Regions from separate parts of the Comamonas sp. lk genome, predicted to be linked through region 3. Evidence: predicted binding sites of a transcription regulator. Region 3 holds the regulator's gene; each other region holds the start of a gene.
What was found. The regulator FNR, encoded in region 3, switches genes on or off when oxygen is low (the NO sensors DNR and NnrR bind a similar motif). The targets are predictions, from matches to a motif close to TTGATNNNNATCAA.
Positions count from the first base shown of each region.

Region 1: EAO39_RS13675 (3-hydroxybenzoate 6-monooxygenase) is a predicted target of FNR. The motif match lies at 2,831-2,844, and genes of this name have one in related genera.
Region 2: clpB (ATP-dependent chaperone ClpB) is a predicted target of FNR. The motif match lies at 4,184-4,197, and genes of this name have one in related genera.

Region 1 is NZ_UOOB01000001.1:3,011,513-3,018,414, forward strand. Features, by position in the region: gene EAO39_RS13660 (glutathione S-transferase) at 428-1,120, shown strand; gene EAO39_RS13665 (LysR family transcriptional regulator) at 1,245-2,141, opposite strand; gene EAO39_RS13670 (MarR family transcriptional regulator) at 2,151-2,732, opposite strand; gene EAO39_RS13675 (3-hydroxybenzoate 6-monooxygenase) at 2,984-4,189, shown strand; gene EAO39_RS13680 (cupin domain-containing protein) at 4,214-5,344, shown strand; gene EAO39_RS13685 (fumarylacetoacetate hydrolase family protein) at 5,490-6,197, shown strand; gene maiA (maleylacetoacetate isomerase) at 6,207-6,851, shown strand.
Region 2 is NZ_UOOB01000001.1:1,370,725-1,377,626, reverse strand. Features, by position in the region: gene EAO39_RS06135 (coniferyl aldehyde dehydrogenase) at 1-939, opposite strand, end outside; gene EAO39_RS06130 (hypothetical protein) at 1,098-1,451, opposite strand; gene clpB (ATP-dependent chaperone ClpB) at 1,480-4,089, opposite strand; gene EAO39_RS06120 (AraC family transcriptional regulator) at 4,228-5,148, opposite strand; gene EAO39_RS06115 (DMT family transporter) at 5,283-6,176, shown strand; gene moaE (molybdopterin synthase catalytic subunit MoaE) at 6,277-6,735, opposite strand; gene EAO39_RS06105 (hypothetical protein) at 6,853-6,902, shown strand, end outside.
Region 3 is NZ_UOOB01000001.1:2,241,875-2,248,776, reverse strand. Features, by position in the region: gene EAO39_RS10345 (sulfite exporter TauE/SafE family protein) at 1-380, opposite strand, end outside; gene hemN (oxygen-independent coproporphyrinogen III oxidase) at 384-1,766, opposite strand; gene fnr (fumarate/nitrate reduction transcriptional regulator Fnr) at 2,028-2,750, shown strand; gene EAO39_RS10330 (hypothetical protein) at 2,816-3,067, opposite strand; gene EAO39_RS10325 (FixH family protein) at 3,275-3,586, opposite strand; gene ccoG (cytochrome c oxidase accessory protein CcoG) at 3,649-5,091, opposite strand; gene ccoP (cytochrome-c oxidase, cbb3-type subunit III) at 5,173-6,090, opposite strand; gene EAO39_RS10310 (CcoQ/FixQ family Cbb3-type cytochrome c oxidase assembly chaperone) at 6,118-6,255, opposite strand; gene ccoO (cytochrome-c oxidase, cbb3-type subunit II) at 6,273-6,902, opposite strand, start outside.

The DNA of each region.
Region 1 (6,902 bases), 770 kb from region 3:
TTCGCTATGAATTTCGAAGTTCGACAAAATTGTGCAATCGCACATAATTTTTAGCAAGACCGGTTGCCAGGCCCTCGAACGCTCGCAGGCTGCAGAGCCTATCAGCGGTATGGACCTGTGCTTGCCGCATGGCCCGCACCCGGATGGCGTGGCCGCTGATGCGCTGTACGGTCACAACAAATAGCACTGTGTCTTTCAGAATCCCTTGCACCCCTTTAGCCTCGCGAGTTTGGCCTTCACGCACTTTGGTATTCGCTTTGGCTCGTTTCCAGGCCCGCAAAGCCGCTGGCTTTGGCTATAGGCGATCTATAGGCGATCACGCCCTGACGGCATGAGACATGGGTTAGGCTGTGGGCTGCTCCATTCCCAAACTCATCCAAGCGCACGCAAAGCCTTCAACGCTGCATCGCACTTTTCTCTGCTGTTCATGTCTGATTCCTTGTCCTCACCCTCTTCGCTGCCTGTGCTGTATTCCTTTCGCCGCTGTCCTTATGCGATTCGTGCCCGTTTGGCGCTGGCGCATTCGGCCATGGCCTGCGAGTTGCGCGAGATCAATCTGAGAAACAAGCCACAGGCACTGCTGGATGCATCGGCCAAAGGCACGGTGCCGGTGCTGGTGAGTGCAGATGGAGCCGTGATCGATCAAAGCCTAGACATCATGCTGCATGCGCTTGCCGCCAACGATCCCGACGGCTGGCTCTCACCCACGCAAGGCGAGCTGAGCGAGATGCTGTCGCTGATCGCGCGCAATGACGGTTTTTTCAAGAAAGCGCTGGATCGCTGCAAATACCCCGAGCGCCACAGCGCCGAGGAAGTCAATCAGGCCCAGGCCGATGCACTGATCTGGCTCAGCGAGCTCAACGACCAGCTCGATCAGACCGGTTACCTGTTTGGTCTGCACCCTAGCCTGGCCGACATGGCTTTGCGCCCTTTTGTACGCCAGTACGCCCGCATCGAGCAGGCGCAGTGGGACGAGCAGCCCTGGCCGCATCTGCAGGACTGGCTGCAACGCTGGATAGACTCCGCCTTGTTTGCCGAAGTGATGGAAACCTATCCCGGCTGGATTCCCGGCACCACCGGCCCCACGTTTGCGAACAAAGGTGTTCAAGCCAGCGCTTGATCGAAATACATAGCTGAAAGCGGCCACTGGGTCTGCGCTTTGGCAGCTTTCAATGAAAACCCCGGCCGCTTGCGTTGCCGGGGTTTTGATTTTTTCGCGAATCACTTGCTGACCTGAACGTATCTCAAGGACAGAGCAGGCTGCGCATGGATTGCACGGTATCGCGCAGAAAGCTCCAGGTGGCGGCAATGCGCGGAATCTGGCGCGACTCCACGGGCATGCTCATCCAGAAAGTGCGGGTGAAGCAGGCCTGCTCCGGCAGCACGCGGCTCAGAACCGGGTCTTTGTCGGCCAGAAAAGCTGGCAGCACGGCCAGACCTGCTCCGGCTCTGACGGCCTCGTATTGGGCGGTAATGCTGGTGCTGCGCAAGGCAAAACGCTCGGGCTGGTGCAAAGTGTCCAGCAGCTGCAGCTCGCGGGTAAACAACATATCGTCCACATAGTGCACAAAGCTGTGGTGGCGCAGATCTTCGGTCCTGGCCACCAGGGGCTTGCGGGCCAGGTATTCGCGCTGTCCGTACAGATAAAGCCGGTAGTCGGCCAGCTTGGTAACCACCACCGAGCCGCGCTTGGGGCGCTCCAGCGAGATGACGATGTCGGCCTCGCGCCGCGACAGATGCAGCATGCGCGGCAGCGCCAGCAAATCGATGCTGAGCATGGGGTAGCGCTGAGTCAGGCGCGCCAGCTCCGAGGCCAGCAACTGCGTGCCAAAGCCTTCGGTAGCACCCACCCGCACCAGTCCGGCCGGGCCTTCGCTGTGCGAGGCCAGCGCCAGCGGGCCGCGCTCCAGCCCATCGACCGCGCTTTGCATGCTGTCGGCCACGGTCAACAGCTGGCGGCCGGCTTCCGTCAGTCGCCACTGCCCGCCGGCGCGTTCAAACAGCACGGCACCCAGCTGCTTTTCCAGCGCCTGAATGCGGCGCGACACCGTGGTGTGTTCCACGCCCAGGCGGCGCGCGGCAGCAGCCATGCTGCCGTTGCGGGCCAGCTCGCCAAAAAAACGCAGATGGTCCCAGTCCATGAGCCGGGCTTACTCGACGGCTGCTTTGGCCGCTTTGACCAGCTTGCCGGCACGGGCGCCAGACGCCTTGCCCGTCAAGGACTTCACGGCCTTGACTGCCGCCGTGCGCTTGCCTTCTGCGCTGCGCTCGGCCACGGCACTGGGGGCGCGAGCGAACTCGTCGTTTTCATGGATCAGCAGCGCAATCAGCTCCATGAACTGGGCACGCTTGTCATCGGGTAGCGGCTCTAGCATGCGGCGCTGGGCGCGCAACACGGCAGGCTCGGCCTGCTGCAGCAATTCGCGGCCCTCATCCGTCAGCGTCAGCTGGCGCACCCGCCTGTCCGTGGGGCTGGGATTGCGCAGCATCAGGCCACGCACTTCCAGCCGGTCGATCACGCTGCCAATGGTGGAAGTGTCAAAACCGATGTTGCGCGCCAGCGTGCGCTGATCCACACCCGGCTGACGCAGCACGGCCGACATGGCCGCGTATTGCACGGGCGTGACGCCAAAGGCCTCGACCTCCTCCATGAAGACAGCCACGGCGATCTGCTGCAGCCTGCGTATGTGATAGCCGGGATAGTTTTCCAGTTCTGCGGGTTGGTATTGCATGTCTTGTTCTGTGTGGCTGCGGTGCGCAGAGGAATGTTCTCATGAATTCGGGCCGATTCAGACCGCGCATTCGACCACCGGGTTTACCCCAGAAACTTTTGAGATAAATAAAAACTACACTGATCGTCAGCACACTGTTTATTTATCTTCCGCGACCACTAGCCACCCGGCTTTTGGCGATGACGCAGACCTAGACGGGCCTGGTTTGCATCAGCACCGAGTGGAAAGCGGCACCAGAAAGAAGCGAAACCATGACGACTCCTTGCTCATCAACTCTTCCCGTCCTGGTGGCCGGCGGCGGCATTGGCGGCGTGGCGGCAGCCCTGTCGCTGGCCCGTCTGGGCTATGCCGTCAAGGTGCTGGAGCAGTCGCCCGAGCTGGGCGAAATCGGCGCCGGCATTCAGCTGGGTCCCAATGCTTTTGCCGCCTTCGATGCGCTGGGCATTGGCGAGCTGGCCCGCAGCCGCGCCGTCTATACCGACGAGATGGTCATGCACGACGCACTGGACGAGCGCCTGGTAGGACGCATCCCCACGGACGCAGCCTTTCGCCAGCGCTTTGGCAATCCCTATGCCGTGATTCACCGCGCCGACATTCACCGCTCGCTGCTAGAGGGTGCACAGGCCCATGGCAATATCGAAACCCTGACGGGAACACGCATTGAGCGCGTGGAGCAAAACGGCGAAACCGTCACCGTCTACGACCAGCATGGTGTGGCCCACGTCGGCCAGGCACTGATTGGCGCCGACGGCGTCAAATCCGTGGTGCGCCAGCAATATGTTGGCGATGCAGCCCGCGTTTCCGGCCATGTGGTGTACCGCGCCGTGGTCGAAAAAAACGACTTTCCCCAGGATCTGCGCTGGAATGCGGCCAGCATCTGGGTCGGCCCCAACTACCACCTTGTGCACTACCCGCTGCGCGGCGGCGAGCAATACAACGTGGTCGTCACCTTTCACAGCCGCGAGGCCGAGGAATGGGGCGTGCGCGAAGGCAGCCGCGAAGAAGTGCAAAGCTATTTCCAGGATTGCTGCCCGCTTGCACGCCAGCTGATCGACTTGCCCAAGAGCTGGAAACGCTGGGCCACGGCCGACCGCGAACCCATTGACCAATGGACTTTCGGCCGCACAACCTTGCTGGGCGATGCCGCCCACCCCACACTGCAATACATAGCCCAGGGCGCTTGCATGGCGCTCGAAGACGCCGTCACACTAGGCCGGGCCCTCAAGCACTGCGAGCACGACTGGCCTGCAGCGCTACAGCTTTATGAGCGCTCACGCATTGCCCGTACGGCGCGTGTGGTGCTTTCGGCGCGAGAGATGGGCCGTATCTTCCACGCCAAGGGAGTGGAGCGTCTGGTGCGCAACGATTTGTGGAAGGGGCGGTCGCCAGAGCGTTTTTATGACGCCATGGAATGGCTGTACGGCTGGACGGCAGAAACCTGCCTGGCCAAAGACTGAGTCCATCCAAAAAAAGCAAGCGCCATGCTCCATACAGAAACAACACCTCCTTCCCCCGTCAAACTGTCGGCCGGGGCCGGCCCCGGCCAGCCCGAACCCACGCCCGCACTCGAGCAGCTGTACCGCGGCTTCGAGCAGGAAATGCTGGTGCCGCTGTGGACGGAAATCGGCGGCCTGATGCCCGCCCACCCCAAAAGCCAGGCCTTGCCCCATTTGTGGCGCTGGGACCATCTGCTCAAGCTGGCCGACGAGGCCGGCCGCATCGTTCCCGTGGGCCGGGGCGGCGAGCGTCGCGCCATTGCCCTGGCCAACCCGGCCCTGGGCGGGCGCCCGTTTGCCACGCCCACGCTCTGGGCCGCGATTCAATATCTGATGCCCGGCGAAGATGCACCCGAGCACCGCCACAGCCAGCACGCTTTTCGCTTTGTGGTGGAAGGCGAAGGCGTGTGGACCGTGGTCAACGGTGACTCGGTGCGCATGTCGCGCGGCGACTTTCTGCCCCAGGGCGGTTGGAACTGGCATGCCCACCACAATGCGGCCAGTCAGCCCATGGCCTGGATTGACGGCCTGGACATTCCGTTTGCTTACTACACCGAGTCGCAGTTCTTCGAGCACGGACGCCTGCAGCTGGAGCCGCATGAGCGCGTCCAGCCCCAGTTTTCGCGCTCGGAGCGCCTGTGGGCTCACCCCGGCTTACGCCCGGTAGCGCATCTGGAGCCAACGCCCGCCACGCCGCTGCTGGCCTATCGCTGGGTGGATACGGACCGCGCCCTGAGCGAGCAACTGGCGCTGGAGGCCGAAGGCTATGCCGCCACCGTAAGCCCTGGCCACGCCGCCGTGCGCTACACCAACCCGACAAACGGCCGCGATGTGCTGCCCACGATTCGCTGCGAAATGCACCGCATTCAAAGCGGCGCAGCGACCCAGCCCAAGCGTGAAGTGGGTTCGGCCGTGTTCCAGGTCTTTGACGGCCAGGGTCTGGTCACCGTGGGCGACAAGCAATGGCAGGTGCGCCGTGGCGACATGTTTGTCGTGCCCTCATGGCAGCCCTTCACCGCCCGCTGCGATGCCGATCAACCCCAGCTGGATCTGTTCCGCTTTGCCGACACGCCCATTTTTGAAGCCGTTCACGCATATAGAGCAGAGACCCCCTGAGCCGCTGCGCGTCTTCCCCCTGAGAGGGGGACGACAGCCTTTGCTGCGGGGCGGCGGGGCCGCCCAGGCCCTTGCCGACTGTCCCACTCTTGAAGGGCGCTGGTTTCAAGCACTTCTTACCGATCACCAACCAGGAATTTCTCCCATGACCCCAAGCAACTATCTCTGGACTCCCGCTCCGGTTCAATCCCTGCCCGTGCAAGGCAGCGAGCAACGCCTGCCCATCAACCGCCTGTTCTTTGTGGGCCGCAACTACCACGCCCATGCGGTGGAAATGGGCCGCCCCGTGGACAAGAGCGTGGAGCGCCCCTTCTACTTCACCAAGGCCCCGCAGACGCTGACCGAATCCGGCGCCACCGTGGCCTACCCGCCAGAGACGAAAAACTATCACTTCGAGATGGAGTTGGTGGTGGCCATAGGCAAAGCCGGCTTTCGCATTGCGGCAAGCGAAGCCCATGAATACATCTACGGCTATGCCTGCGGCCTGGATATGACGCGCCGCGATCTGCAACTGGTGGCGCGCGACAAGGGCCGGCCCTGGGATCTGGGCAAGGATGTGGAGCAATCGTCCGTGGCCACCGCCGTAGTGCCCATGCCCGGCCAGGTGATTGAGTCCGGCGCCATCGAGCTGTCCGTCAACGGCGAAGTCAAGCAGCAGTCCGATGTGAACAAGCTGATCTGGAACATCCGCGAAATCATTGCCGACCTGTCGCTGTTCTATCACCTCCAGCCCGGTGATCTGATCTATACCGGCACGCCCGAAGGCGTGGGCGCCGTGCTGCCCGGCGACCGGATCACGGGCCGCGTGGAAGGCGTGGGCGAGATCGCCCTGACCGTGGGCCAGCCCGAGTAAGACGCCAGCATGCAGCTCTACAGTTTTTTCCGCAGCGGCACCTCGCACCGCCTGCGCATTGCGCTCAACCTCAAAGGGCTGAGCCCCGACTACATTCCCGTCGATCTGCGCGTGGACGAGCAGGCCCAGGCCGCCTTCAAAAGCGTGAACCCGCAAGGCCTGGTGCCGGCACTCACGCTCGATAGTGGCGAGACCCTGATCCAGTCGCCGGCCATCATCGAGTGGCTGGAAGAGCAGTACCCCACACCCGCCCTGCTACCCGCAGGTTCCCAGGCACGCGCCCAGGTACGTGCCCTGGCGGCCATCGTGGGCTGCGACATCCATCCCATCAACAACCGCCGCATTCTGCAGACGCTGCGCCAGCAGTTTGGTGCCGACGAAGCCGCCGTCAACGCCTGGTGCGCCACCTGGATTGGCGCCGGTTTTGATGCCATCGAGGCCTTGCTGGCCCAGGACGGCAAGCGCGGCAGCTTCTGCTTTGGCCATGCGCCCACGCTGGCCGATGTCTATCTGATTCCCCAGGTGGAAAGCGCCCGCCGCTTTGGCGTCGGCATGGGCCGCTGGCCGCTGATCAGCGCCGTGGATGCGGCCTGCAATGCCCTGCCCGCGTTTGCCAAGGCCGCGCCGCTAGCCCAGCCGGATGCCGGGGGATAGAGAAACAGAAAGAAGCAAGGCAACCGCCCGCACCGGTCTTGCCCGGCGGCT
Region 2 (6,902 bases), 870 kb from region 3:
CATCCAGTGCACCTGCGCCCCCAGGCTCTGGGCCTGGCGCAGCATCTGCTTCAAGCGCGCCAGATGGCGTTTGCTGATGATGGCCGTGTAATCCGGGTTGCCCGAGATCGAGGGATAGAGCTTTTGCACCGCGGCCCTGAAGGCCTCGGCAAACGCCTGCTCCTGTCCGCGCGGCAGCAGCACATAGTCGGGCGCAATACAGGTCTGGCCTGCATTGATCAGCTTGCCATAGGCAATCTTGAGCGCGACTTCCTGCATATCGCAGCTTTGCGAGAGTATGCAAGGCGACTTGCCACCCAGCTCCAGCGTGGTGGGCGTCAGATGCACCGCCGCCGCCTGGGCCACGCGGCGCCCTACGGCCGTGGAGCCGGTAAACAGCAGATGGTCGAACTGCAGACCCGAGAATTGCGTGGCAACACCCGTATCGCCCTGGATCACACAGAATTCGTCGGGGGCAAAAAAACGGGCCACCAGCTCGGCCATCTTGGCCGAGGTATGCGGCGTCAGCTCGCTGGGCTTGAGCATGACGCGGTTGCCCGCAGCCAGCGCAGTGATGGCCGGTGCCAGCGACAGCTGCACCGGATAATTCCAGGGCGCGATGATGCCCACCACCCCCAGGGGCTGGCGCTCGACCCAGGCCTTGCCCGGCTGCAGCATCAGCGGAGTACGCACGCGCTGGCGCCTGGACCACACCCCCAGATGCTTGAGCGTGTGCTTGAGCATGTTGCGCACCAGCATCAGGTCAAGCATCTCCGTCCAGCGCTCGGAGCGCACGCCAAAGTCAGCCTGCACGGCAGCTGACAGCTCGGCACCGCTTTCCACCAGCATTTTTTGCAAGCGCAGCAGGCGCTCGCGGCGCACCAAAATGGGCACGTCCACCTGCGCGCGGCTGGCTTGGTATTGCAGGTCAAAAATGCGGTGCAAGTCCATGTAGTTCATGCCTGTCTGAAAAGCTCTTTAATCACAGCCTCAACCATAGCCTGAGACTGCGTAAACACGGCGTAAAAAAAGAGCCTGATGCATACAGCATTCAGACTCCTTGGTACGAATGAGAGGCCGTCTGCAACCCAGTATGAGGGCTGCAGACGGCCTTGTCATTACGACTCGTGCACTTCGCGTGGCTGCACGTCGGTCACGTCACCGGCGCCCGGCAACACGCCACGACGCGAGCGTGAATCGCGTTCTTCAGCCGCAGAGGCCTTGCCCGACGATTGCGCCATCCACTCGGCACCCGAGCGGTATACCGTCTGCCAGCCGGCAAACGGGCTCATGCCGCCCATGCTCATGGGCATGATGGGCTGACCGGTGAGCCTGGCCCACAGGGCACGCAAGCCCCAGAGCAGCGCCAGCGAGCCGGCCACTGCCATCAGGCACAGAAAGAACACCAGACCCACCAGCATCAGCACGATGCGGATGGCCCAACGGGTAGCGGTGGTGGCGAAATCGTTCAAAGCAAAACCTTTCTATTGCTCAAGAAGCTCAGGCAGTGCCTGCGGCCTCGAACCTGAATACCCCGGGCGCAGTGACCGGGTCCACATGTACCGAGATGGTACTCTTGGGCAGAAATTTGCCTTCAAGTAACAACTTGGACAGCGGATTTTCAATACGCTGTTGAATCGCACGCTTGAGCGGACGGGCACCGAACACGGGATCGAAGCCAACCTTGGCCAACTCGGCCAGAGCCTGCTCGGACACCTGAATGCCCAGATCCATTTTCTCCAGACGACGCTCCAGCAGTTTGAGCTGAATTCTGGCAATAGCCTCGATATTGCGTGCGTCCAGCGCATGGAAGACCACGGTCTCGTCGATGCGATTCAAGAATTCGGGTCGGAAATGGGTTTTAAGTTCCCCCCACACCGCTTCTTTGATGTCATCGGCGTCCTGGCCCACCATGGCCTGAATCAAATGTGAACCAATGTTGCTGGTCATCACGATCACGGTGTTCTTGAAGTCCACCGTGCGACCCTGACCATCGGTCAAGCGGCCATCGTCGAGCACCTGCAGCAGCACATTGAAGACATCGGGGTGGGCTTTTTCCACCTCGTCGAGCAGCAGCACGCTATAGGGCTTGCGGCGCACGGCTTCCGTCAGGTAGCCGCCCTCCTCGTAGCCCACATAGCCTGGTGGCGCACCAATCAGACGTGCCACAGAGTGCTTTTCCATGAATTCGCTCATGTCGATGCGCACCAGATGGTCTTCGCTGTCGAACATAAAGCCTGCCAGCGCCTTGCACAGCTCGGTCTTGCCCACGCCGGTAGGGCCCAGGAACAGGAAGGAGCCTGTGGGGCGATTCGGATCGGACAGACCCGAGCGCGAACGGCGGATGGCATTGGCCACGGCAGAGATCGCCTCCTCCTGGCCCACCACACGCTCGTGCAGCTTGTCTTCCATGCGCAGCAGCTTGTCTTTTTCGCCCTGCATCATCTTGGCCACGGGAATACCGGTGGCACGGCTGACCACCTCGGCAATTTCCTCGGCACCGACTTGCGTGCGCAGCAGCTGGTTGGCGGGCTTGCTGCCGCCTTCCTCTTCGTTCTGGGCTTCATGCAACTGCTTTTCCAGAGCAGGCAGCTTGCCGTATTGCAGCTCGGCCACCTTGTTGAAATCACCTTTGCGCTTGAATTCCTCGATCTGCACGCGGATCTGGTCGATCTCCTTGCGGATCTGCTCCGAACCCTGGGCGCTGGCCTTCTCCGAAGTCCAGACCTCTTCCAGATCGGCGTATTCACGCTCCAGATTCTCGAGTTCTTCCTCGATCAAGGCCAGACGCTTTTGCGAAGCCTCGTCCTTTTCCTTCTTCATGGCTTCGCGCTCGATCTTGAGCTGAATCATGCGGCGCTCGAGCTTGTCCATGACCTCGGGCTTGGAGTCCATCTCGATCTTGATCTTGGCCGCAGCCTCGTCAATCAGGTCGATGGCCTTGTCCGGCAGAAAACGGTCGGTGATATAGCGGTGCGACAGCTCGGCCGCAGCCACGATGGCGGGGTCGGTAATGTCCACGTTGTGGTGGCTTTCGTACTTGACCTGCAGACCGCGCAAGATGGCAATCGTGTCTTCCACCGAAGGCTCGTTGACCATCACCTTCTGGAAGCGCCGCTCCAGCGCCGCGTCTTTTTCAATGTACTTGCGGTACTCGTCCAGCGTGGTGGCGCCCACGCAGTGCAGCTCGCCACGCGCCAGGGCGGGCTTGAGCATATTGCCTGCGTCCATGGCTCCGTCGGCCTTGCCGGCGCCTACCATGGTGTGAATTTCGTCGATGAAAAGAATGATCCGGCCTTCGTCCTGCGAGACTTCCTTGAGCACGGATTTGAGGCGCTCTTCAAAATCACCGCGATACTTGGCACCGGCCAGCAGGCCCGCCATATCCAGCGACAGCACGCGCTTATTCTTCAGGGATTCAGGTACTTCACCGGCCACAATGCGCTGGGCCAGACCTTCCACGATTGCGGTCTTACCCACGCCGGGCTCACCGATCAGCACGGGATTGTTCTTGCTGCGGCGTTGCAGCACCTGAATGGCCCGACGGATCTCATCGTCGCGGCCGATCACGGGATCAAGCTTGCCGCTGCGGGCACGCTCGGTCAGGTCCAGGGTGTATTTTTTGAGGGCTTCGCGCTGGCCTTCGGCTTCTGCGCTGTCCACGTTCTGCCCACCGCGCACGGCATCAATGGCCGACTCCAGACTGGAGCGGCTGACACCGCTTTCCTTGAGCAAAGCGCCTGCACGGCTGGACGAGCCCGCGCCATCGGCCAGGGCCAGCAAGAACAGCTCGCTGGCGATGAACTGGTCGCCACGCTTCATGGCTTCCTTGTCGGTGGCCTGCAGCAGACGGGCCAGCTCCGAGCCCACTTGCACGTCGCCTTGCTGCTGCACGCGCGGCAGATCGGCCATGGCCTTCTCGGCCGAGCTCTTGAGTTGCTGCACATTGCAGCCTGCACGCTGCAGCAGCGCGGACGGACCGTCGGGCTGGCGCAGCATGGCGACCAGCAGATGCAGAGGGTCAATGGTGGATTGATCGGCGCCCAGCGCAAGCGACTGCGCATCGGCCAAAGCTTCTTGAAATTTGGTAGTCAGTTTGTCAATTCGCATAGTGTGGGTCTCCACTCCATAACAGATTCATTGCTCATAATCTAAGCACATAGCGGAGATTTTCAAGGTCTGCGCCTGCAACAAAGTCTCCGGCTTGCGCCAGATCAAAGGCCATCCATCGCGGCACACCAGCGCCCGTCAAGCATCCTGCTGCAGCCGGGAAAACTGCGTAGGAGTCATGCCCAAATGCGTGCGAAAGCTGCGCAGCAGGTGACTGGCGCTGGAAAAACCCGTCTCCTCCGCCACTCGGGCCAGCGTCGGCCTGCATCCCGATGCCGCCAGCAAGCTGCGTGCCCGGCCCAGCCTGCGCTGCAGCACCCAGTCATGAACGGTGCAGCCCATGCTCTGGTGAAACATGCGGGCAAAGTGAAACTCCGACAGACAGGCCACCCCGGCCAGAGCCTGCAGCGTCAGCGCCTTGCTGTCCGCCAGATGTGCCTCAACATAGTCCAGCACCCGGCGGCGCGCCAGCGAAGACAGACCGCCAGCCACTCTGAGCGCGGCCTGCCTGCGCTGGGGCGTGGCCGATTGCAGCACCAGGCTGTCCAGCACCTGCTGACTCAGCGTATCGGCCCGCAGCCAGCTGGCTGCATCGCTCCAGTCCAGCGCATCCAGCGTCTGCGCCCAGCGCAGATAAGCGGCATCCTGGGCATAGATTTGCGGTGTTGGTGCATGGCTGCGCGGCTCGGCATCGAGCAGGCGCACCACGCGCTCGGCCCAGGCCTGATCCGAGATGTAGAGATGCAGAAAGCGCACCGGTTCGCGCACCAGCCATGACGATTCATGCTGCGCCGGAAAAATGCAAAAGCGCCCGGCCTCACCGCGCGCATCCGCATCGCCCTTGAGTTGCGAGCCCTTGCCGCCCGCCAGATACACGCTGAGCGTGTGATGGCTTTGCCGGCTATAGACCACCTCGTCATCACGATTGGCCCAGACCGCCAGTTGCAGCGATTGGGTCAGCTGTGCCTGCCGCTGCAGCTGCGCCTGCGACTGCGCCAGCACCTGGCAAAGATGCTGTTGCTGTGGTCGGGAGACGGGCTGCAAGGCGGGGGCGCACATGGCCCATTGTGTCCCAGCTCTTCAACCAGGCCTGTCCATCCCGGCTTGCAGCGCCACAAAACCGCAGGAATATGCAATGCCGCAACCAGGCCGCCGCGCATCATGGCCAGCATCTTGTGATTGCCGAGAAAGCCATGATGTTGCCTTTGTATGCCCTGGTCGTGCTGATCTGGGGCTCCACCTGGATCGCGCTGAAAATGCAGCTGGGCAGCGTGCCCATTGAGATCTCGATTGCCTACCGCTTTGGCCTAGCCGCCCTGGTTCTGTTTGCCTGGCTCGCCCTGAGCCGCCAATGGAAAGTGCCGCGCGGCCCGGCCGTGCCGCGGGTACTGGCACAGGGTCTATGCCTTTTCAGTCTGAACTTTGTCTGCTTCATGCACGCCAGCGAGACGCTGACCAGCGGCCTCGCCGCCGTGGTCTTTTCCAGCGCCAGCATCTGGAACGCACTGCTGGCCCGACTGATCTATGGCCGCAGGCTGGCACCCCATGTGCTGGCCGGCAGCAGCCTGGGGCTGGCGGGTCTGGTCATTCTGTTCTGGCCCGAGCTGGCCCAGGGTCAGCACGCCAGCTGGCAGGGTCTGGCCTGGGCTCTGGGCGGAACGCTATGCTTTTCTTGCGGCAACATGCTCTCTGCCTCGCTGCAGAAGCTGGGCTACAAGCCGCTGCAGACCAATGCCTGGGGCATGCTAGCGGGCACGCTGCTGCTGGCGGTCTATGCGCTGATGGCAGGCCTGCCGTGGACATTCGACACCCGTCCCGGCTACACAGCCGCGCTGCTGTATCTGGCGCTTCCCGGCTCGGTGATTGCCTTTACCGCCTATCTGACACTGGTGGGCCGACTCGGCCCCGAGAAAGCCGCCTATGCCACGGTACTGTTTCCCATCGTGGCACTCAATATCTCGGCCCTGGTCGAGGGCTATGCCTGGACGGGCAGCGGCCTGCTGGGTCTGGCCCTGGTGATGGCCGGCAATGTGCTGGTCTTCAAGCCGCCGCGCTGGATGGCGGGGCTGACACTTCAGAAATCGTAGCTGAATGCGCTTGATACATAAGGGCTAGAGCCAGATTATTCATAGAATTGCAGATTCTACACCCTCACCGCCCCACGCCGACCGCACTCCGCAACCCAGACTAGCTCCAACGCGCCAGCGCCTGTTCATCGCTGACGCGGGCATCCACCCAGCGCGCGCCCTGCGGGGTCTCTTCCTTCTTCCAGAAAGGCGCTTCGGACTTGAGAAAGTCCATGATGAATTCGCAGGCCTCGAAGGACTTGCCCCGGTGGGCCGAGGTCACAGCCACCAGCACGATCTGCTCCATGGGTTGCAACAAGCCGATGCGGTGAATGACCTTGGCGCCGTAGATATCAAAACGCAGCACGGCCTTGTCGATGATGGCCTCTATGCTTTTCTCGGTCATGCCAGGGTAATGCTCCAGCTCCATGCTGGAGACGGCATCGCCCTCGTTGCGGTCCCGCACCGTGCCCACAAAGCTGCAAACCGCGCCTACGCGCGCATCGCCGGCACGCAAGACGGCGATTTCGGCACTGAGGTCAAAGTCCTGGGTCTGAATGGATACACGGGTAGCAGTCATGCCTGCATTGTCGCAGGCCAGCAGGGGAGGCGGGAGAGCATTAGGATGACGGATAACGCACAGAGCAGGCAGCCACTGCCCTCGCCGCGACTCCTTCACGCCCATAAAGCCAGAGCCATGGTCACCCAAACAATCAACACGCCCACCTACACGCTCTATCCGTCACC
Region 3 (6,902 bases):
GCACTCTCGAGCCATGCCGGCTGCCTGGCCTGCACCATCAAAGCCAGACCCCAGGCCATGACAGCCACATGGGACAGAGCCCACAAGGGCTGCAGCGCCGTGCTTTGATTGGTCAGCCAGGAAAGACTCTCCATGGCCACGGCCGCCGCAGCGCCCAGGGCCGAGTAGCCTGCAATACGCCCTAGATGAAACGACAGAAGCGCCAACCATGGACGGCTTGGCTTGCCGTGAAAGTGCAGCACTTGCGACGGGCCGCCGTCAGTACGGCGGTCGGCCTTGCTGCCAGTGACCGCACTGCAAGGCGCAGCACACATGACAAGACAATGGGACCCACCCACGAGTCCCATGATCAAAGCAGTCCAGAGCAGCGAAATCAACATGCCCTAGATGATCCTGGAAAAACGCGCACGGTTTCGGTCTGCCTGCAAATACCGATCAAACAGCATGGCAACTCCGCGCACAAAGAACCAGCCCAGCGGCGTGACCTTGAAGCCTTCGTCGCTGAGCACCAGCAGCCCGTTGGCCTGCATTTCCTTCAAAGCCTGCAGCTCTGGCGCGAAATACTCCTGAAAGTTCAGCAGCCAGGCCTGCTCCATGGGCTCAAACAGCACCTCGCCCTGGCACATGATGGACATGATGACGGCCCGGCGCAGCATGTCATCACGCGAAAGCGCCAGTCCACGAACCACAGGCAACGTACCTGCATCCAGCGCATCGTAATACTCCTCCAGGGTTTTGGCGTTCTGGCTGTAGCTCGCCCCCACCTTGCCGATGGCCGACACACCCAGCGCAATCAGATCGCAATCGGGTTGCGTGCTATAGCCTTGGAAGTTGCGGTGCAAGCGCCCCTGGCGCTTGGCAATCGCCAGGGAATCATCGGGCAGGGCAAAGTGATCCATGCCCACATAGACATAACCCCCGTCCATAAAGGCATCAATGGCTCCCGAGAGCATATTGAGCTTGTCCTGGCCCATGGGTAAATCCGCAGACTCGATGCGCCGCTGGGGCTTGAACCGCTCGGGCAGGTGGGCATAGGCATACAGGGCGATGCGATCCGGGCGCAGTTCGTTGACCTGGGCCAGCGTGCGCGCAAACGACTGCGGGGTTTGCTTGGGCAGACCGTAAATCAGGTCCACATTGATGGAGGCAAAGCCCAGTTCGCGCGCCTTTTGCACCAGGGCAAAAACCTGCTCGGCAGGTTGTTCACGGTGCACGGCTTTCTGTACCGCGGGGTCGAAATCCTGAACCCCGAAGCTCAGGCGATTGAAGCCCAGCTCCTTGAGCACGGCCAGGCGCTCATTCGTCACGGTGCGCGGATCTACTTCTATCGAGTACTCCCCACCCGCTTCGAGCTTGAAATGCTCACGCATCAAGTCCATAAGCCGGGCCAGTTCGGCATCGGAAAAAAACGTGGGCGTGCCGCCGCCCAGATGCAGCTGGCTGACCGCCTGTCCCTTGCCGCAGTGCTCGGTATGCAAGGCCACTTCACGCGCCAGATAGTCAAGATACTGGGCCGCTTTCTCGTGGTGCTTGGTCACGATCTTGTTGCAGGCACAGTAGTAGCACAGCGACTCGCAAAATGGCACATGCACATACAGCGAAAGCGGCAGCGCCCTCGCTGCGCAGTGGGTCTTGCGTTGCTGGAGCGCCAGGATGTAGTCCTCGGTGCCGAAAGCCTCTACAAAACGGTCGGCTGTTGGAAATGATGTGTAGCGTGGTCCAGGAACATCAAATCGACTCAGTAGCTCGGGCGTAACAGCGGTCATAACGTGAATGTCAGGATGCGCTCACATTGGCGGATGACAGCTTGTTTCCTGATGGGCAGGATTTCTGGCAACTGCAACCGCAATGAACTCGCACACATTGATTGAAGGAATGATTGCAATGTGCCCCAAGCCAAACACATCAGCCTTGATGGATATCAAGAAATGCCAAGGCAACAGCTGCGACAATTTGATCCATCTCATCACTCACCAAGAGGTCACAGATAGTCCAGGCCCACCGGCTTGCACCATCCCTGCTTACCCATGAATCTTCAGACCATCAAAGCAAGCTGCTCCAACTGCAATCTGCGCGAACTGTGCATGCCCATGGGCCTGGACGATGAACAGATGGAGCGTATTGATGAGATCGTGGCGACACGCCGCAAAGTCAAACGCGGTGGTCTGCTGTTTCGCAATGGCGAAGGTTTCACTTCGCTGTATGCCATTCGCACCGGCTTTTTCAAGACCTGCGTCGCCACCGAGGACGGCCGCGATCAGGTGACCGGCTTTCAGATGGCGGGCGAGATCATAGGCCTTGACGGCATCGTCAACGACCACCACACCTGCGACGCGGTGGCACTGGAAGATGCCGAGGTCTGCGTGATGCCGTTTGACAAGCTCGAGCAGCTCTCGCGCGAAGTCACCGCCTTGCAAAATCATGTGCACAAAGTCATGAGCCGCGAGATTGTGCGCGAGCACGGTGTGATGCTGCTGCTGGGCAGCATGCGCGCCGAAGAGCGGTTGGCCGCCTTTGTGCTCAATCTGGTGCAGCGCCTGTCTGCCCGCGGTTTTTCCAAGTCGGAGCTGGTGTTACGAATGACCCGCGAGGAAATCGGCAGCTATCTGGGCCTCAAGCTGGAAACCGTGAGCCGCACCTTCTCCAAGTTTGCCGAAGAAGGCATTGTGGAAGTCAAGCAACGCCATCTGCGCATTCTGGATACGGAGGCGCTCAAGCGCATCGTCAACAGCCAGCAGTGCCACGACTAAGGCACGCCCCACTTCACAATCAAAAAGCCCGCGTCGATGGACGCGGGCTTTCTTCATGGGGCGGCTTACTCAACCAGCGGCTCGGAAGCCATGCCGTGATTGAGCTCCTGCGCGGAGCGCGAAAGCAAGCAGGTGATGTAGCTTGACAACAGGGTCACGCCCCAGAACACAAAGAACGCCAGCGTGCAGACAGCGTTGCGCGACCAGCCCACAGGGCCGATATCGCCGGGATCGACAAAGGCAAAAACTACCATCTCCAGGATTGCCGCCGCCAGAAAAGCCGGCCAGGCAATCCACTTCCAGCGTTGAGCGAGCATGCTGCGTCTCCTTGGGCTGTGTCATCGGTGCAAAACATTTTGCACAAACAGCCATGGAATGCGCCCCCGCAAACCCTTGGATTGCCGCAAACAGCGGGCAAGCCTAGGCAGGTGAAACCCGAATTACTATTTATTTAATAGCTATCAACGCTTCATACATATGGGCTACAGATCGAAAATGCTTTGAATTCACCGAAAAACAAGCATTTAGCGGTCCGTGGGGTGGTCCTTGGCCGGAGTAGCGGCGTGATTGCGGCCCGTCACGGCAGGCGCCAGACTTTTTTGCGACTCTTCCAGGCGCTTGTTGATCTCGATACCGTGCTGGTAGTAATCCGGGTCAATGACGGGATCGGGCGCACTGATGGCGATATAGGCCGTCACAAAGCCGGCCACCACCACGATGGCCGGTCCGGCAACAACCAGCCAGACATGAGGAAACTTCCACCAGGGCTTGCCGTCTTCGGCGTGAACCGGCTTGGCAGCGCGCCCGGCAGGGGCAGAAACAGGACTAGAAGACATGGCAAAACCTCTTTGATCAATCTGCCGCAAGCGCCTGCGAGGCGGCTGCGGCATTCATATTGTTAACGCGGCACCAGAAACACGGCTTTTTCAGACGTGCGCCCTGCACCAGCGGTCACGGCATCCACATTGAAGTACACGGTATGCGAGCCCGGCGCTGCCGATCCATAGGGAATCTGCAGACCCACGGGCACGCCGCGTGTCTCCGCCGGCCCGACCACAACCTCATCTTCAAGCACCACCTCCAGGCCATCCAGTCCCGTGGCCGTGATGCGATAGCGCTGCTCCTGCTCGGTGGCATTCATGATCTGCAAGCGGTAGACATTCTCCAGCTTGCCGCCGGCCACAATGCGCGACAGCGAGGCACGGTCGCGAATCACATTGAGCTTGAGCGGCTCGCGCATGATCAGGCTGCCTATCATGGCCGCGCTCAGACCCAGCAACACCACCGTGTAGATCAGCACCCGCGGCCGGAATACTCTGCGGATGATCTGCGCCTGCTTCCAGGCCCTGGCGATGGCATTTTGCGTGCTCATGCGTATCAGTCCGCGCGCATAGCCCATCTTGTCCATCACGGAGTTGCAGGCATCGATGCACAGCCCGCAACCAATGCACTCGTATTGCAGACCGTTACGGATATCGATACCCACGGGGCAGACCTGTACGCACAGCTTGCAGTCAATGCAGTCGCCCAAGCCCTGGGCCTTGGCGTCCACCTGCTTGGTGCGGGGCGCGCGCGGCTCGCCGCGCTGACCGTCGTAGCTGACGATCATGGTGTCCTTATCGAACATGGCGCTCTGAAAGCGGGCGTAGGGGCACATGTATTTGCAGACCTGCTCGCGCATATAGCCCGCATTGCCATAGGTAGCAAAACCGTAGAACAGCACCCAGAAGATCTGCCAGTTGCCTTGCAGCTCAAGCAGCTGCGAACCCAGCTCACGAATGGGCACGAAAAAGCCCACAAAGGTAAAGCCGGTCCACAGGGAAACGGCAATCCACAGAAACTGCTTGAGTGACTTCTTCCAGATTTTCTCGAAAGTCCAGCCGCTCTTGTCTATGCGCATGCGGGCGCTGCGGTCGCCTTCGACCTTGCGCTCTATCCACATGAAGATTTCGGTGTATACCGTTTGCGGACAGGAAAAGCCGCACCACAGACGCCCGGCCACCGCCGTGAAGAGAAACAGCGCCAGCGCACTGATGATGAGCAAGCCCGTCAGATAAATGAAGTCCTGCGGATACAGCACCAGTCCGAAGAGATAAAAACGGCGCGCCTCCAGATCGAACAGCACCATCTGGCGCTGGCCCCACTGCAACCAGGGCATGCCGTAGAAGAACAGCTGGGTCAGGAACACCATGGCCCAGCGCCAGCGGGAGAAAAAACCGCTGATGGAGCGCGAGTACACCTTTTGCTCGGAGGCGAACATCGCCACCATCTTGTCCCCGTCCTCGGGCTCTACAGGCGTGATCGGGATGATCTTGCGGGGCTTGCCGTTATCGGGCTGCATGGCAGCTCCTTAATTTTTTGTAATGACTGAAAATTCAAACGCGAAAAAAGGCGACGCATGAGCGCCGCCTTTCCAGCATGCTTACTTCTGAGCCGGGCTGCCCTTGTTGGACAAGCCCCAAACATAGGAAGCCAGCACGGCAATCTGCGCCTCGGTCAACTTGTCCTTCTGGGCGGGCATCTCGTTGTGCTTGCCGTTGTTGACGATGTTGACGATGGCCGCTTCACCCCAGCCGTGCAGCCAGATGTCGTCGGTCAGATTGGGGGCACCCAGAGCCTGGTTGCCCTTGCCGTCCACACCGTGGCAGGCGGCGCAGGCCACAAACTTGGACTTGCCTTGCGAGGCACGAACCGTGTCATGCGGGCTGCCGGAGAGGCTGAGCACATAGTTGGCCAGGTTGCGCACATCCTCGCTGGAGCCCACGGCCGCGGCCATGGGGGGCATGACGCCGGTGCGGCCGTTGGTGATGGTTTCCCTGATCTTCTCCGGTGTGCCGCCATAAAGCCAGTCACCGTCGGCCAGATTGGGGAAGCTCTTGCTGCCATGCGCATCCGAAGCGTGGCACTGGGCGCAGTTGTTCATGAACAAACGCTCACCAATGGCCATGGCCTGGGAGTCCTTGGCCATTTCTTCGGTGGGCATGCTGACGAACTTGGCATACATGGGTTCCAGATCGGCCCGGGCCTTGGCCACTTCCTTGTCGTAGGCGCCAGTCTGCGTCCAGTCCAGCTTGCCGGTGAAAGCACCCAGGCCGGGGTATGCAGCCAGATAGCCGAGACTGAAGATGATGGTGATCAGAAACAGTCCCATCCACCATTTGGGCATGGGGTTGTTGAGTTCGCGCAGGTCTCCGTCCCAGACGTGGCCCGTGGTGTTGTCGGCCGAGGAGACCACTTTCTTGCGCGCCACTACCAACAGCAGCAGCAAGCAGCCAATGATGCCCAGCAGCGTAATCGCAGCCACATACACCGACCAGAAGTTGTTTATAAAGTCGCTCATGGGTTGTTCTCGTTGTGGTGTGCGGCCTCAGTCTTCCAGAAACGGAAGCTGAGCTGCCTCGTCAAAACGGGCCTGGTTGCGGCGGGCATAAGCCCACCACCAGATGCCGATGAAACACGCCAGCGATGCCAGCGTGGCCACGATGCGCATGGTGGTGATATCCATATCCAGTCCCTTCTCTGTTACTTGACGGCACGGCCCAGGACCTGCAGATAGGAGATCACGGCCTCCATCTCGGTCTTGTCCTTGACCTGGGCTTGCGCACCGGCGACTTCCTCGTCGGTATAAGGCACGCCCACCTTGCGCAGAGCATTCATGCGCTGGGCCACGGCGCTGTCATCGACCTTGCTGGTTTCAAGCCAGGGGTAGGCAGGCATATTGGACTCGGGCACCACATCACGCGGGTTGTTCAGGTGGATGCGATGCCATTCATCGCTGTACTTGCCGCCCACGCGATGCAGGTCGGGGCCCGTGCGCTTGGAACCCCACTGGAAGGGATGGTCGTACACGAACTCACCAGCCACCGAGTAGTGGCCGTAGCGCATGGTCTCGGCGCGGAAGGGACGGATCATCTGCGAGTGGCAGTTGTAGCAGCCTTCGCGCAGATAGACGTCGCGGCCCATCAGCTGCAGCGGTGTGTAAGGCTTGAGACCGGCCACGGCTTCCGTGGTGGATTTCTGAAAGAACAGCGGAACGATTTCCACCAACCCGCCGATGGCCAACACACACAGTGTCAGTGCGATCAGCAGGAAGTTGCTGGTCTCTATCTTCTCGTGGGAAAAGCTCTTGGGAGCTGCGTTGTTGTTGTCAGA